2 regions of the Planctobacterium sp. AWH2_060 genome follow, and region 2 is predicted to be linked to the other one. Evidence: riboswitches for the same ligand, from Rfam matches in the RefSeq annotation. Region 2 holds a riboswitch; the other holds the start of a gene.
The links. A riboswitch is a leader RNA that binds a small molecule or an ion and turns the genes downstream of it on or off. The one in region 2 is predicted to bind thiamine pyrophosphate.
Positions count from the first base shown of each region.

Region 1: another riboswitch for thiamine pyrophosphate. It lies ahead of ACXAD8_RS00090 (TonB-dependent receptor); the one in region 2 lies ahead of thiC (phosphomethylpyrimidine synthase ThiC).

Region 1 is NZ_JBSWTG010000001.1:19,510-26,891, forward strand. It holds gene ACXAD8_RS00080 (hypothetical protein) at 1-1,116, opposite strand, end outside; gene ACXAD8_RS00085 (hypothetical protein) at 1,284-1,934, opposite strand; TPP riboswitch at 2,284-2,390, shown strand; gene ACXAD8_RS00090 (TonB-dependent receptor) at 2,452-4,542, shown strand; gene ACXAD8_RS00095 (YkoF family thiamine/hydroxymethylpyrimidine-binding protein) at 4,552-4,800, shown strand; gene pnuC (nicotinamide riboside transporter PnuC) at 4,800-5,390, shown strand; gene pnuC (nicotinamide riboside transporter PnuC) at 5,458-6,057, shown strand; gene ACXAD8_RS00110 (phosphotransferase) at 6,057-6,839, shown strand; gene ACXAD8_RS00115 (HDOD domain-containing protein) at 6,845-7,382, shown strand, end outside.
Region 2 is NZ_JBSWTG010000001.1:3,495,578-3,502,959, reverse strand. It holds gene ACXAD8_RS14920 (Lrp/AsnC family transcriptional regulator) at 1-477, shown strand, start outside; gene ACXAD8_RS14915 (serine hydrolase domain-containing protein) at 482-1,633, opposite strand; gene ACXAD8_RS14910 (Ada metal-binding domain-containing protein) at 1,860-3,236, shown strand; gene ACXAD8_RS14905 (methylated-DNA--[protein]-cysteine S-methyltransferase) at 3,236-3,739, shown strand; gene ACXAD8_RS14900 (DMT family transporter) at 3,752-4,654, shown strand; TPP riboswitch at 4,735-4,870, shown strand; gene thiC (phosphomethylpyrimidine synthase ThiC) at 4,981-6,900, shown strand; gene ACXAD8_RS14890 (FAD-dependent oxidoreductase) at 6,904-7,382, shown strand, end outside.

The sequences.
Region 1 (7,382 bases), 3.5 Mb from region 2:
ATCATTAAATTCGTATCGGCCAGTCTGCACCCGTAAACGTTGATCAAGTAAAATACCATTGCGGTATAGTTCAACGTCCCAGTCTTGCGCAATGTCACCCACCAGATTGGTAAAATCAATGTCATTTAAGGCGTTGGAAGCCACATTTGAGATAGCAACCCCTCTGGATTGCGCGCCGGTTGTGGCCCCGCCCACTCTCGTGCCCGTGATATCCCCGATTTCCAGTCTGGCGGCATTCAACGGACCTAACAGATCTTTTTGATTTGATTCTTTGGAAAACACCAAACGGGCGTCCGTCAGAGGGTCATTATCAGTGCCGGAGAGAAAAAAGTTAGAATGGAAATAGGCCAGGTCACGGCCGCCTTGCAGACTATACAAGGTTGAGAGCTGGTCGTTGTTATAACTGACGCTGACTAAGGCATCCAGTGTTTGCGGCGATATTGCGGTATAGCCGGTATCTTCTTTTGGTGGTAAGACAGGCAAAGGGCTCCGCTGATTTCTATTGAGATTGCGATTCTGCCGTTCCAGGCGACGCTGAATGGGAAGGGGTTGTTTCGGCGCTAAAACCACCATCAGGTCAATAAAATCAAAACTCATCTTGATTTCAAACCACACTGAAAGGGTGTCGGCGTCAATGTAAATTTCGTCTTCAGTTAACTCGTAGGCGTCATCAGGAACCAGGTAAGTTTCTTCATTAATGGTGACCCATAACTCGTTTTGATCCGCCCGGGACAGGGCAAAGTGATTGTTTTCAGCGACATACCATCCTTCAGCTTTGAAAGGCTTGTTCTGAATTTCAATCGGGAAGTCTAAAATTTCAACAAAACTGCTTAATGCAAACCTGACATTGGAACTATTCTTTTTGGCGAACATTTCCCCAAACAGGTAATCACCAATTTGCGTAGTGACAAAGAGTTCTTCTCCCTCGACAAATCGTTCATTGCCGGTTGTGTCATCCCTCAGCTGCACAGTAACCATGGCGTCATATTTAGTCTGAATGTTGTTTACCAGGGTGCGAAATTTTTGTGATTGATAGAAGCCTGGCTCTTGCTTCTGCTCTGAAGCAACTGCATTGGTGATGCAAAATGTTAAGCCGAACATTATCAGGGTACGCATTAAAAGGTGACTCAATGACTCGCTAATTAATTGATAATTATATTTTTAATAATTAGAGCGTGTTGACCTTAGCTTGACGATACTTGTTCTACATAATCGTGCTCTGGTCGGTCACAAGTGAATTCGGGCTGGATAAGGTGCGAGAACTGGTCTCGCACCCGAATCACTTAGTATGAAACCGTAATAGCATAACTGCCGGTATACGTTTCATCGATGTACGAAGTGGTATTTGCACCCGTTGCATCTTCAGTGTTTAGTATTGCTCCAAAGGCAAACTGAGCCGCACCGCCGGCATCAGTAGTTATGGTGCCAGCATCAGAAGATACAGTAATGTCTGTACCATTGGCGTTATCGTAGAGATCCGCGCCAGTAATGGTGAATGTGCCGTTTGAAGGTGGTGCTGAAGGCGCCGAAAGTGTCACTGAATCATCGGCTGGAACAGAGATGGTTAATGTTGTAAAGGCCGCTGCACCAGAGATATCAAAGATAGCAGGCTGACCCGCTGTGATGATAGTTGCTGAAGCATCTCTATCACCGGCGTCAGTATCAGTCGTACCCGTAGAGCCTGAAGTAGGTGTACTGCCGTTTGCAAAAACAGTCACCTGTGCCTGAACGGTACCATCTAATGTTGCATCAGTATCCTGTTCACCCTGTACCGTAATAGTACCGAAGTTAAGCGCTTGCGATTCTGCTAAAGTAAATGAGTTTTGAATGGTTACTGAAGCAGTAGAGTTTGCTGTTTCCTGAGCATTCACACTTCCTACCAAAGAAGCTAACACCAAGCATGATATTGCTGTTTTTGTACTCAACATTTTCATCTATATTTCCTCGATTTCATCAGATTTGAACTCTCCCTGTTCACATGTATAAGGTACACGGAGAGGTGTGTAGCTCTTGGGCGAAAAGAGCATTTTCTGGCTTTTTCGCCTAATAGCTCAGTTATGTATCGACGCTGTAAAGTCCATTTTTAGGCTAACAGTTCATCTTTTAGCAAAAAAATGCTGCAAAATTCAATAAATAAGGAGATTTTAAATAAAATAGGTATGAAAATTGCCCATGAGTTCGGCATCATAAATTAGCTTCATAAAAAAATGGCTGGTATCCCACTGATTCAGTGTTACCATGCGCTTGCAAATTATGATGCAGAGTACAAATTCTGATCATTTTTGTGCAGCCAGGGGGTGCAAAAAAGCGCTGAGATTGATTTGCTTGCAAATCAAAACCCCAGACCTGATCCGGATAATACCGGCGTAGGGATGGTACAACATATATTGTTTCTCATCATATAGCCGAAATGCCGGATCTTTTCATGTTTAAACAGGAAGAGATCCTACCGTGAATACATTTTTTAAAACGTCATTAGTCAGTTTAGCCGTTGCCGCATCGACAGGGCCTTCAGCCTGGGCACAGGACGCTGACCTCTTATCCAAATCTATTGAACATATTGTTATTACCTCTGACTTTCGCGGATTATCTGAAAACGAACTTCCAGCCAGTACCAGCATTTTATCTGCGCAAGATATTGAACAACGTCAGGCGCAGTTTTTAAGTGAGATGTTAGACAGTGCACCAAACGTGAATTTTAATAGTGGTGCCGGTAGAGCCCGTTTTGTGCAAATTCGCGGTATTGGTGAGCGCAGCCAATTCACTGAACCCTATAATCCATCGGTAGGTTTTTTCGTAGATGATCTGGACTTTTCAGGCACTATGGCGATTGCAACTTTATTTGATGTTGAACAGGTGGAAGTGCTAAAAGGCCCTCAGGGTACTGCTTTCGGCTCTTCTTCACTGGCGGGCGTCATCAAGTTAAAAACCTTCGACCCGGATGGAATCGAGAGCGGCAAAGCCAGTGTCTCGGTAGCGCAAAAAGACAGCTACAATCTGGCTGCTGCTTATGGCAACGCTATTAACGAGCAGTGGCAATATCGCGCCGCAGTGCAGCATTACGTCAGCGATGGTTACATACGCAATGATTATCTGGATCGCGACGACACCGATAATGTTGATGAGTTTTCTTCACGCCTGAAAGTGCGCTATTTGCCAACCGACGATATTACCCTTGATTTCGCGCTGCATTATTACGATGTAGACAATGGCTATGATGCCTTTTCTTTGGATAACATTCGCACCACGATTTCGGATGAACCTGGGTTTGATCGACAGGAAACCGTGGCATTCAGCACTAAACTGCAATGGAAAATGGACAAGGTGACTCTGGAAACAACATTGGCTACCAGCGACTCTGATTTAGACTACGGCTATGATGAAGACTGGACCTATGTTGGTTTTCATCCCTGGGAATATTCATCTACCGATCATTACTTCAGAGAGCGCGACACCGATAGTCTGGATTTGAGACTGATGTCCGCAGAGCCTTTAAATTTCTCTGGTATTGAAACCGATTGGGTAGTGGGCCTTTACTTCAAGTCTACTGATGAGGATTTGCTAAGAGAATATACTTATGCGGACACTGACTTCAGCAGTGATTATGCTTTGGATAACAAAGCTATCTATGGTGAAATTTACCCTCAGTTGACTGACAAGTTAACCCTGACCCTGGGTTTAAGACTTGAAGAGGCCAGCATTGATTACAGTGATAACGCCGGTTTTGTCGATAGCAAAGACGATACCTTTGTAGGTGGACGCGCTGTACTGGATTACCAGTTAACTAAAGATGTAATGTCCTACATCAGTGTTAATCGCGGCTACAAGTTAGGCGGTTTTAATACCGACCCTCGGGTGCCTCAGGAAGATATCTACTTCGAAGGTGAATACACCTGGAACTATGAGTTCGGTGCCAAGCAATACTTTGATGATGCCGCATATGTGGGCTTTTCACTCTTCTACATGGAACGAGAAAACACCCAAATTAGTGACTTTGTAGTTGAACCCAACACCGACAACAATGCGGTGAGCTTTGTTGATGTTATTGCTAATGCCGATATTGGTAAGAACTTCGGTCTGGAAGTTGAAAGTTACTACCAATTGACGGAAAATTTTGAGATTTTCTCGAACTTGGGACTTCTGGATGCCAGTTTTGAAGGGTATACCAACGCGAAAGGTGAATACATCGATGAGCAGGACCAGGCGCAATCTCCTAGCTATATGTATAATATAGGCTTTAATCTGGACTTTGCTGAACACTGGCGTTTAACGGTAGAAGCGGATGGCAAAGCCAGCTATCGATTTTCTGACGGTCATGAAGTGGAGTCGGGCGATTATACCTTGTGGCACTTTAATTTAACCCGCGATTGGCAGGACTGGACACTGTCCATCTGGGGTAAAAACATTTTCAACAAAGAGGTATTTGTCAGAGGGTTTGGTGGTTTCAGTAATGATCCGCGTGACTTTTACGAAACCCCGGAACCCTATCTGCAGTTTGGCAACGGGCGTCAGTTGGGCGTCACAGTCGATTATCGTTTTTAAGGAGGCGTCATGAATATTTCAGTGGAAGTCAGTTTGTACCCATTGGCCGATGGTTATCTGGAAATCATTAAAGCCACGGTAGAGCGGCTGGCTCAGGCACAACAGGTGATGGTTAAAACCAATGCCATGAGCACACAAATGACAGGGGAATTTAATGCGGTTATGGCCGTGTTGAAATCCGAAATACTGCAAACCTTTCAGGAAACCAATAAGGCGGTGTTTGTCTGTAAATTTTTAAACAGTGATCTCGAATTGTGATGGAGCTGCTTTGGCAACAGCTAATAGCGCAGTCTTTTGCGGAAGTTGTGGCGGTGCTGTGCTCGTTGTTATATGTGCATTTTGCTGCCAGACAACAGCTCTGGTGCTGGCCATTTGCTTTGGCCAGCACGGCGCTTTACACCTGGATTTTTTGGGAAACCAGTTTGTTTTTTCAGTCAGTACTCAATGCCTGGTACTTGCTAATGGCTGTCTATGGTTGGTTGACCTGGCGGAAGATGGATCAAACCGAGCCTAATCAGGTTCAACGGTGGGGCCTAACCCGCAATATTGAAGTCATGTTAGGCTTGTTCTGGGTGTCGGTATTGTTATTTCAGATAGTACAGTTTCTCAGTTCCGAAGCCATCCTGTTCCTGGATGTGGCCATAGCGGTATACAGTGCTTTTGTCACCTATATGCTGACCCAGAAAATACTGGAAAATTGGTTGTACTGGTTTTTCATAAATAGCTTTACTGCCTGGTTGTGTTTTCAACAGGAGTTGTTCCTGACCACGGTTTTATTTTTAATTTATGTTGTGTTTTCGGTAAAAGGTTATCTAAACTGGCGGTTAGAAGACAGGGTTGTTAGCTAACGAAATTAGCAAAGGGTACGGATTCTGACAATAAACCACTTAAGCGGATAACAATAAGAATATAAGCATGCTGATTGATATTGCCACCCATCCCGTTACCGAAATATTGGCAATATGCTGTTTTTTGACCTACGTGGTGTTAAGTGCCAAAGGCCTTATTTTGTGTTGGGCAGCGGGGTTTCTCACCTCATTTCTTTACACCTTCATTTTAATCGGCGCTCACTTACCCGGCCAGGTGGTGTTAAATATATTATTTATGTTGATGTCTGTTTGGGGTTGGTCCAACTGGCTGGAAGAAAAAAAGCCCGATGGCATCAGTGTTTTTACTTATTCAGATAAACGTAAGTTGTTAATCTCAAGCATTATTGTAGGGCTATTTGCCTGTGGTATCAGTTTGTTGCTGCCGTCTTATTTTGAGAGCGGCAAACCCACTATTGAAGCCATTGTGATTGCATTTAGCATCTATGCCACCATCCTGACGATTTATCGTAAGATAGAAAGCTGGTTATACTGGATAGCACTGAATGCGGCTAATGGCGTACTCTTTTATGACGAACAATTATGGCAAACCTCCATCATGTACCTTGGCGTTGCAATCATTTCTGTATGGGGATTCTTTAACTGGCGTTCTTACCGTCAAATTGATGAGCGTGCAGTGACAAGTTAATGTCAGTTTCTGCTATTACAAAATTTCTGGAAAATGCCCTCAATACCAGCAAATTCCAATTAGTTCCTTACGCTTCCCATGGTACCAATCTGCACTACCGTGTAGATACGCAGCAAACATGGTTCCTTAAAGTATTTCAAACCAACCAATTGCAGGTGGTTTCCAGACCGAAACAATTCTTTCTGCAACGCCAAATAGCTGCACAAAATCTGGCACCAAAACCTGAAGCATTGTCAGATTGCGAGTCCTTTTGGCTGGAAGAGTGGGTGGGGGAGCAGCGAGAAAAACCCAATCACGATTTCGTCGATGGTCAAAAGCTTGCTGAGGCCATGGCACAAATTCACGCGTTAAAAGTCGATTGCGAGTCCCTCGATTTAAAGGCTGAATGGCAGCGCTACATGGAGTTGGGGAATCTCGATAATTTTGATTACGCAGGTAAAATCAGGGAGTTATTGGCACTTTTTGAAGAGCACAACGAGTTGTGCTTTTGTCACAATGACTTACATGCCTCCCATTTGATTCAGCGGCAAGATGGACTCACCATTTTGGACTGGGAATACGCCGCATTGGGCAATCGCTATTTTGATTTAGCTGCCTGTATTCAGGTGAACAGGTTTGATGAGACTGAGCAAAGCTTATTTCTGCAACACTACGCACGACAGGTTCAGTCTGATGTTGATACAACAATTTCCCGAACTCAACAAATGTTAGCGGTAGTAGATTTTACCGCAGAGTTGTGGCATAACGCCTATAATCACATCAATAAATCTATGCAGGACTGAGATTTATGGCGATCACTATTACTGCTCAAGAAAAAGCTATTCTGCAAAAAGTGACTATTCCGCCCAGGCCGGAAACCCTGATTAAAATTGGCGAAGAGAGCAAAAAGCCAGAGCCTGATGTGAGCAAAATTGCCGCCATCATTACTGCCGATGTAGGTATTTCCGCAGCCGTGTTACAAGTGGTGAACTCCCCGGTGTTTCGTCGCAGTCGCGAAATTCAATCTATTCAACAAGCGGTGATGACGCTGGGATTAAAACGTTTGTTGCCGCTGGTTAAGTCTGTGGCGTTAAAAACGGCGGTTGGTGAGACTGAGCAGTTGGCGGCGTTTTGGGATACGGCCTCAAAAATTGCTAATGGGGCCTCTATCGCCGCAGACCTGTTAGATAAAACCACATTAAAAGATCACGCCTATATGCTGGGGCTATTCCACAACGCAGGTATCCCGGTAATGCTGATGGAGTTTCCCGAGTATGGCCAAGTTATGGCCATGGCCGAGCAGCAAGGCTGGCTTGCCGCCGCTGATGAAGAACGCAACAGATTTG
Region 2 (7,382 bases):
CTGGATGCAATCAATAAACGCATTCTGGCTACCATCCACAAACAGGCCGATTTGTCTAATCAGGAGTTGGCGGATCTGGTGGGGTTATCGCCCAGTGCCTGCTTTCAGCGCACCAAAGCACTAAAAGAAGCCGGTTACTTCTTTAACTTTCACACCGAAATGGATTTAGACCGCATCTGCGAACACGTGCTGGCTTACGTGGAGGTTAAGCTCGAATCCAATACGCCCCAGGCCCGAAAACCTTTTGAACAGGCTGTTCAGGATATCCCGGAGTTTATGGATTGTTTGAGAGTAGAAGGTGAATTTCACTACATGATGTTCAGTTGCTTTCCCAATATGCAGGCGCTGAACAAGGTGTGTGACGACGTGGCCGGAAATCCCAAACTAGGAATCAGGGAAATGCGTATCAGAACCATTTTAGAGCGAGCTAAGTGGTATCTGGGATATCCTTTGGAAAAACTCAACTGGTTGGAGTGAGCCTTCAACGTCCAGCAGATAAATGCAGGTTATCGCTGACTTTATGGGTTTGTTGAGCGAGATAACCAGACCAGAAATCGGCACCTAATTCGTTCATCAGGTTGGCTTCGGCATTCATCAGCATAGCGACACCGATACCCAGTTCACTACAAAAGGAAACTTCGGCGCGGTAGCCTTTAACCCAGCCGCTGTGATATGCCACCTGCAGGCCATCAATTTCGTATACCCGCCAGCCCAAGCCGTAGTGAGCGTTGTCCAGCAGATTGCGCCACGCCCGGCGTCTTAATTCGCGGGAAGTGCGGATGTGTGGTTGGGTGATCTCTGAAATGATTTCCGGCTCAATAACGTCCGGGTATTCCCCCAGCATGGCTTTCAGCCAGATACCCATATCATGACTATTGGTGTTAATGCCGGCTGCCGGAGAGACTCGATAGTAGGATTCATTCAGGCGGGTCTTAGTCCAGTTTCTGGCACGGGTGAGTACATGCGGTTTGGCCCAGTCATCGGCCTGCATCAGAGGTTCACGACCAACACTGGTGTGATACATATTCAGTGGTGTCAGCAGCTCTTGTTCCAGCACTCGTCCATAGGAAGTATTGTTTTGCTGAAAGTGATATTCCAGTACGCCAAAAAGGGCGTTTTGATAGGTATAGCACTTGCCTGGCTGACACAAAGGGTCTAAATCTTTGAGCTGATCGATAATCTTAGGCAAGGGATATTCGGCTTCAATCAGGTTGTCATAAGCGTTGCGCATCAAACCGCTGCTTTGGCTGAGCAGGTGCTCCAGAGTAATATTGCGATTGTTATCGCTAAAGGAGAAATCAGGGGCCAGTTCTTGCAGGGGTTGCTGCCAGTTGAGCTGTCCTTTATGGACCAGTTTTGCCGTTAATCCTCCTGTAAAGGTTTTCGATACCGACGCCAGGCGAAACAGGGTTTGTTCGTTAACGGGTTGACCGCCTTTTTCGGTTAAACCAGTATTGAAATAACGGGGTGCACGGTTGCGTTCGATAAACACCATGCTAAAGCCGGGAATTTTTTGGCGGCTAATTTTTGAACGGGTATCCTGCCAAAATTCATCAATATAGTGCTCGTCTGCCAATGCAGAAAAGCCAATAACGGACAGCAGGACAACAATACTAAGGCGCAAAAAAATCAACCAAAACTCCGGCAAAAATAACAACTTACGGTTTGCACGCGAACCTGAAGGCAGCCTACAAACACGCTATTATCGCGATTAAGTGCTGTGCTTGCAATGCCACACAGCTGAACAATTAGCCTGACGGCCAGGTTTTGCTGCCACATTCAGTTCCGGTTTCGTCGCATTCGGTGCAAAAAATAACGTAAACTGGCGCTAGTATCGAAATAAAAAACCGGACCAAAAAATGAATTCACAGCAATGGCAACAAGCCAGAATGAGTCGTGACAGGCGCTTTGACGGTCGCTTTTTTGTGGCTGTGAAAACCACAGGTATTTTTTGCCGTAATATTTGTCCGGCTAATTTACCCAAAGAAGAAAATGTCGAATATTACGCCCATGCTGCCCAGGCGCTAAGTCAGGGCTATCGGCCCTGTTTGCGTTGCCGACCGGATAGCGCTCCCAGCTCCTTTGCCTGGATGGGCGTAGAAACTACCGTGGCCCGCGCCATGCGGATATTGCGGGAATGCCCGGAATCCGATTTGCAACAGGTAGCTGACAGATTGGGCATATCTGATGGGTATTTACGCAAGCTGTTTCGTCAGCATTTAGGAGTATCGCCAAAACAGTTCCAACTAACCGAGCAACTGTTGTTCGCCAAAAAGCTGTTGCACGAAACCAATTTAACGGTGGAACAGGTAGCGGTCACCGCAGGCTTTCAGTCAGCCAGACGATTGCAACAGAATATGAAACAAGCCATGCAATTGACACCTTCGCAAATTCGCCTGAAACAAGCCGAATCTGCCGGGCAATTGCAATTGTATCTGTCGTACACACCGGATTATTGCTGGCGTCAGGTAAGGGATTTCTGGGGTGTTCGGGCTGTGCCGGGAATGGAAGAGGTTACCGAAACCAGCTATGCCCGCAGTTTTAATTGGCTGGGCCAAAAAGGTTATTTCAAAGCAGAAATCGAGCCTGAACGGTTTCGCTTTCGCGTAACTCTGAACATGGCGAGTTATAGTGAATTGCGGGGCGTTCTGCAAAACATCAAACGCATTCTGGATTTGGAAGCGGATCACAATTTGGTGCAACAGGCATTACTCAATACCGGTTTAACTGAGCAGCAGTTAACTGTTGGCATACGTATTCCGGGAGTCTGGTCTTTGTTTGAAGCGGGATGCCGGGCAGTGTTAGGGCAACAGGTGTCGGTTAAAGCCGCAGTAAATAAAGTGGCACAGCTCACTGAAGAGTTAGGCGAGCCTGTCAGGCCTGAGGCTGGCTCGGAAGGCGTCGCTGTTAACCGCTTGTTTCCTACGCCGGAAGCAGTGGCCAACAGTGACCTGGAATTTTTCAGGATGCCGCAAGCCAGAAAAAATGCCTTAAAAGCGCTGGCGAAATTTATTCATGAGCAAGGTGAGCATACCTCGCCCGATGAATGGTTACAGATTAAAGGGATTGGGCCCTGGACTATTGCCTACGCCAAAATGCGTGGGCTGTCTGAGCCAGATATCTGGCTGGGTACCGATTTGGTAATAAAACATCAGATTAAACAGTATTCCCTGAATACCGATGCCGCTGCTCCCTGGCGCAGTTATCTCACTTTCCAGTTATGGGACAAAGCATAATGAACAGCAAAACTAACCGCATTTATGATTATCTGAAGACGCCATTGGGATGGCTGGAGATCGCTGCAAGCGATGGGAAATTGCGCCATATTCTGTTTGTGCAGGAACCCGAGCATGGGGCATCGTCAGAGACGGTATTAACAGAAGCAAAACAACAGCTTGAGCAGTACTTTGCCGGTGAGCGCAGCGTATTTGATTTGCCACTGGCCCCCGAGGGCACCGATTTTCAGAGCAAGGTTTGGCAGGCGCTGTTAACCGTGCCATATGGCGAAACCTGTAGTTATCTGGATATCGCGCAACAACTGGGTGACAGCAAAGCGGTTCGGGCTGTGGGAGCGGCCAATGGTAAAAATCCGCTGAGTATTGTGGTGCCTTGTCATCGGGTTATCGGTAAAAACGGTAAATTGACCGGTTATGCAGGGGGATTGTCCAGAAAAGCATGGTTGCTACAACTAGAATCAGGGCAAAATAGCGCGAAGCAACCCTCTTTCTGGGATGAGTAACAGGACAGTAATATGCAGGCTAAATCTTATCTGGAGCTTTTGATCCTCGGCGCGCTGTGGGGCGCGTCATTTTTGTTTATGCGCACAGCATCGCCAGAGTTTGGTGCCTTTTCTTTGATCCTGTTTCGGGCTTCGATTGCGGCTGTGTTTTTACTGGTGCTGATGGCCTTTATTCGCCGTCATGAAATGCAGCAAATTCGCACTCATTGGCGACATTTGGTGGTGCTGGGATTAACCAATACCGCCATGCCTTTTACCTTATTCGCCTGGGCCACACTGTCGCTGGAAGCCGGGCTAACCGCTACCCTGAATTCCACCGCGCCCATGTTCGGTGCGCTGGTGGCCTGGCTGTGGCTAAAAGACAAAATAGCGCCAGCCACCATCTTTGGTTTAGTGGTGGGCTTCACTGGGGTGTTCATCCTGATGTCAGAAAAGATTTCCGATGACGCTATGTTGCTGCTGCCCATTATGGGGGCCTTGTTTGCTTCCACTTGCTATGGCTTTGCCGCTTGCTATTCCAAGCTCTATGCAGCGGGAATGAAACCGCTGGCGGTGGCTACCGGCAGTCAGGTTTATGCCTCTTTGATGTTGATTGTACCTGGCGTCATCACTTGGCCAGATGTGATGCCGTCAGTCAGCGCCTGGCGGGATGTGATTTGCCTGGGCATCGCCTGTACCGGCGTAGCCTATATTCTGTATTTTCGTATTTTATCCCGCGAGGGAGTCAGCAAAGCTCTATCGGTAACCTATCTGGTGCCGCTGTTTGCCTTTATTTGGGGCTGGTGGTTTATCGATGAGCAGGTTACCCAAACTATTTTGCTGGGGGCAGCGACCATTTTATTGGGTGTGGCGCTCACCACCGGCATGCTTAAGTTGCCGTCGAAGCTCTGGCTGGCAAAGCCGGAAACTAAATAAGTGATAGCGCTTAAGCAGAACTTCTTAAAATCCATATTGACACAGCGCTTAGCGCTAAAGTAAGTTAAAAGGGAAATTTATACTTCTTGTCGGAGTGCCGGATTTTTCAGTGATGGGTGAAGCCCACAATTGAAAAATTTTGGCTGAGATCGCAGTTGCGGGATCCGTGAACCTGACCAAGTTAATACTTGCGTAGGAAACAAGAAAGCAAGCCTCAAAATCCAGGAATAATCCAATTCAGGTACTTTCCGGGACGGTTGTGGCGGCTTCCTGTCCAGCTTCTTCTTATTTCTGACAAGACCGATTTAACACAAAGAGGTCTTATCATGACAACCAATACAAAAAATGCTCGCCAGCGCCGCGCTGAAGCCGAAGAGTTTATTCAACAATTGCGCGGCTATGATTATCCCAATTCCAAAAAGATTTATGTAACTGGCTCGCAACCCGATGTGCGCGTGGGCATGCGGGAAATTCAACTGGCCGACAGTCTTATCGGTGGTAGCGAAGAAAATCCACAATATGAGCCGAATGCACCAGTACGGGTTTACGATACCTCCGGTGCCTACGGTGAACCTGACGCTGAAATTGATGTGCGCCTCGGCTTGCCAAGGCTCAGGGAAGCCTGGATTGCCCAGCGACAGGACTGCGAAACGTTACCTGCACCCAGCGCCGGATTTTCTCAGCAAAGGCTGGCGGATGAAGGATTGGATCACATTCGTTTTGAGCATTTACCCGCTATTCGCAGAGCCAAACCCGGAGCCAATGTCACCCAAATGCACTATGCCAGAAAGGGCATCATTACCCCGGAAATGGAATACGTAGCGATTCGGGAGAACATGGGCAGAACCAAACTGGCCGATGAGATACGCGCTGCGCAACAAAAAGGCGAGTCTTTTGGAGCCAGTATTCCCGAACAAATCACCCCGGAATTTGTGCGTCAGGAAATCGCCCGCGGAAGGGCAGTACTGCCCTGTAATATCAACCATCCGGAAAGCGAGCCTATGATCATAGGTCGCAACTTTCTGGTAAAGGTGAATGCCAATATTGGAAATTCCTCGGTGACCTCTTCCATTGAAGAAGAAGTGGAAAAGCTGGTGTGGTCCACTCGTTGGGGCGCAGATACCGTGATGGATTTGTCCACCGGTCGTTATATCCACGAAACCCGCGAGTGGATTATTCGCAACAGTCCTGTGCCTATCGGCACAGTTCCCCTGTATCAGGCGCTGGAAAAAGTGAATGGAGTGGCTGAAGACCTCACCTGGGAAATCTATCGCGATACCCTGATTGAGCAGGCAGAGCAAGGCGTTGATTACTTTACAATTCACGCCGGTGTTTTGTTGCGCTATGTGCCTTTAACAGCGAAACGGGTGACGGGCATTGTTTCTCGTGGCGGCTCTATTATGGCGAAGTGGTGCCTGGCCCATCACAAAGAAAACTTTCTCTACACTCACTTTGAAGAAATCTGTCAGATCATGCAGCAGTATGACGTCAGCTTTTCCCTGGGTGATGGCTTGCGGCCTGGTTCGATTGCCGATGCCAATGACGCTGCGCAGATGGCAGAATTATCCACCTTAGGCGAACTTACTAAAATAGCCTGGCAATACGATGTGCAGACTATCGTGGAAGGGCCAGGACATGTACCCATGCAACTGATAAAGCACAACATGGATGAACAGCTCAATTTGTGTCACGAAGCGCCATTTTACACCCTTGGCCCACTGACCACCGATATTGCGCCTGGCTATGACCACATCACCTCGGCCATTGGCGCGGCGCAGATTGGTTGGTACGGCACAGCGATGTTGTGCTACGTGACACCCAAGGAGCATTTGGGGTTACCGGATAAACAGGATGTAAAAGAAGGGCTAATTACTTACAAGATAGCTGCCCATGCTGCCGATCTGGCAAAAGGCCACCCAGGTGCGCAAATTCGCGACGATGCCTTATCTAAAGCGCGTTTTGAGTTTCGCTGGCACGATCAATTTAATCTCAGTTTAGATCCGGAACGAGCACGAGAATACCACGATCAGACTCTGCCGCAGGAGTCTGGCAAGGTGGCGCATTTTTGTTCCATGTGTGGTCCCAAATTCTGCTCAATGAAGATTTCTCAGGATGTACGCGATTACGCAGCGGAGTTGGGCGATGAAGTGATTGAGATTCAGATGCTGGATATTGAGGCCGAAATGCAACAAAAATCCGCTGAATTTAAATCCTCTGGTAGTGAGCTTTATCATCCGGTGAAATAAACCATGCATATTGCAATATTAGGGTTTGGCTTGTTGGGGCGTTTGTGTGCACTGCAGCTTCTCGGGCGTGCCAGGATTACAGTGTTCAGTGCTGATGATCCGGACATGCCGCAAGGGGCAGGTGCAGTAGCGGCGGCCATGTTGGCACCATTGGCGGAAGCGGTACATTGTGCTGAGCCGCGTTTGTTGTCTTTAGGTAAAGAGTCAATGGCGCTCTGGCCGCAGCTTTTGGCCCAGTTACCTAAAGCTGTGTGGTTGCAGCAAACCGGCACTTTAGTGGTGTCTCATCATGCTGATGATGCACTGCTTGCGGAATTTCAGCAGCGCACAGGCCGCTGTCAGTCAGAACCCAATCCTTGGTTAGACAGGTTGGCGATTGCTGAGCTGGAGCCAGATCTGCCCGCTCATTTTCGACGGGCATTGTGGTTATCCGGTGAGGGGCAGTTAGACAATCGCAGTTTTTATCGTGCCAGCTTGCAGGC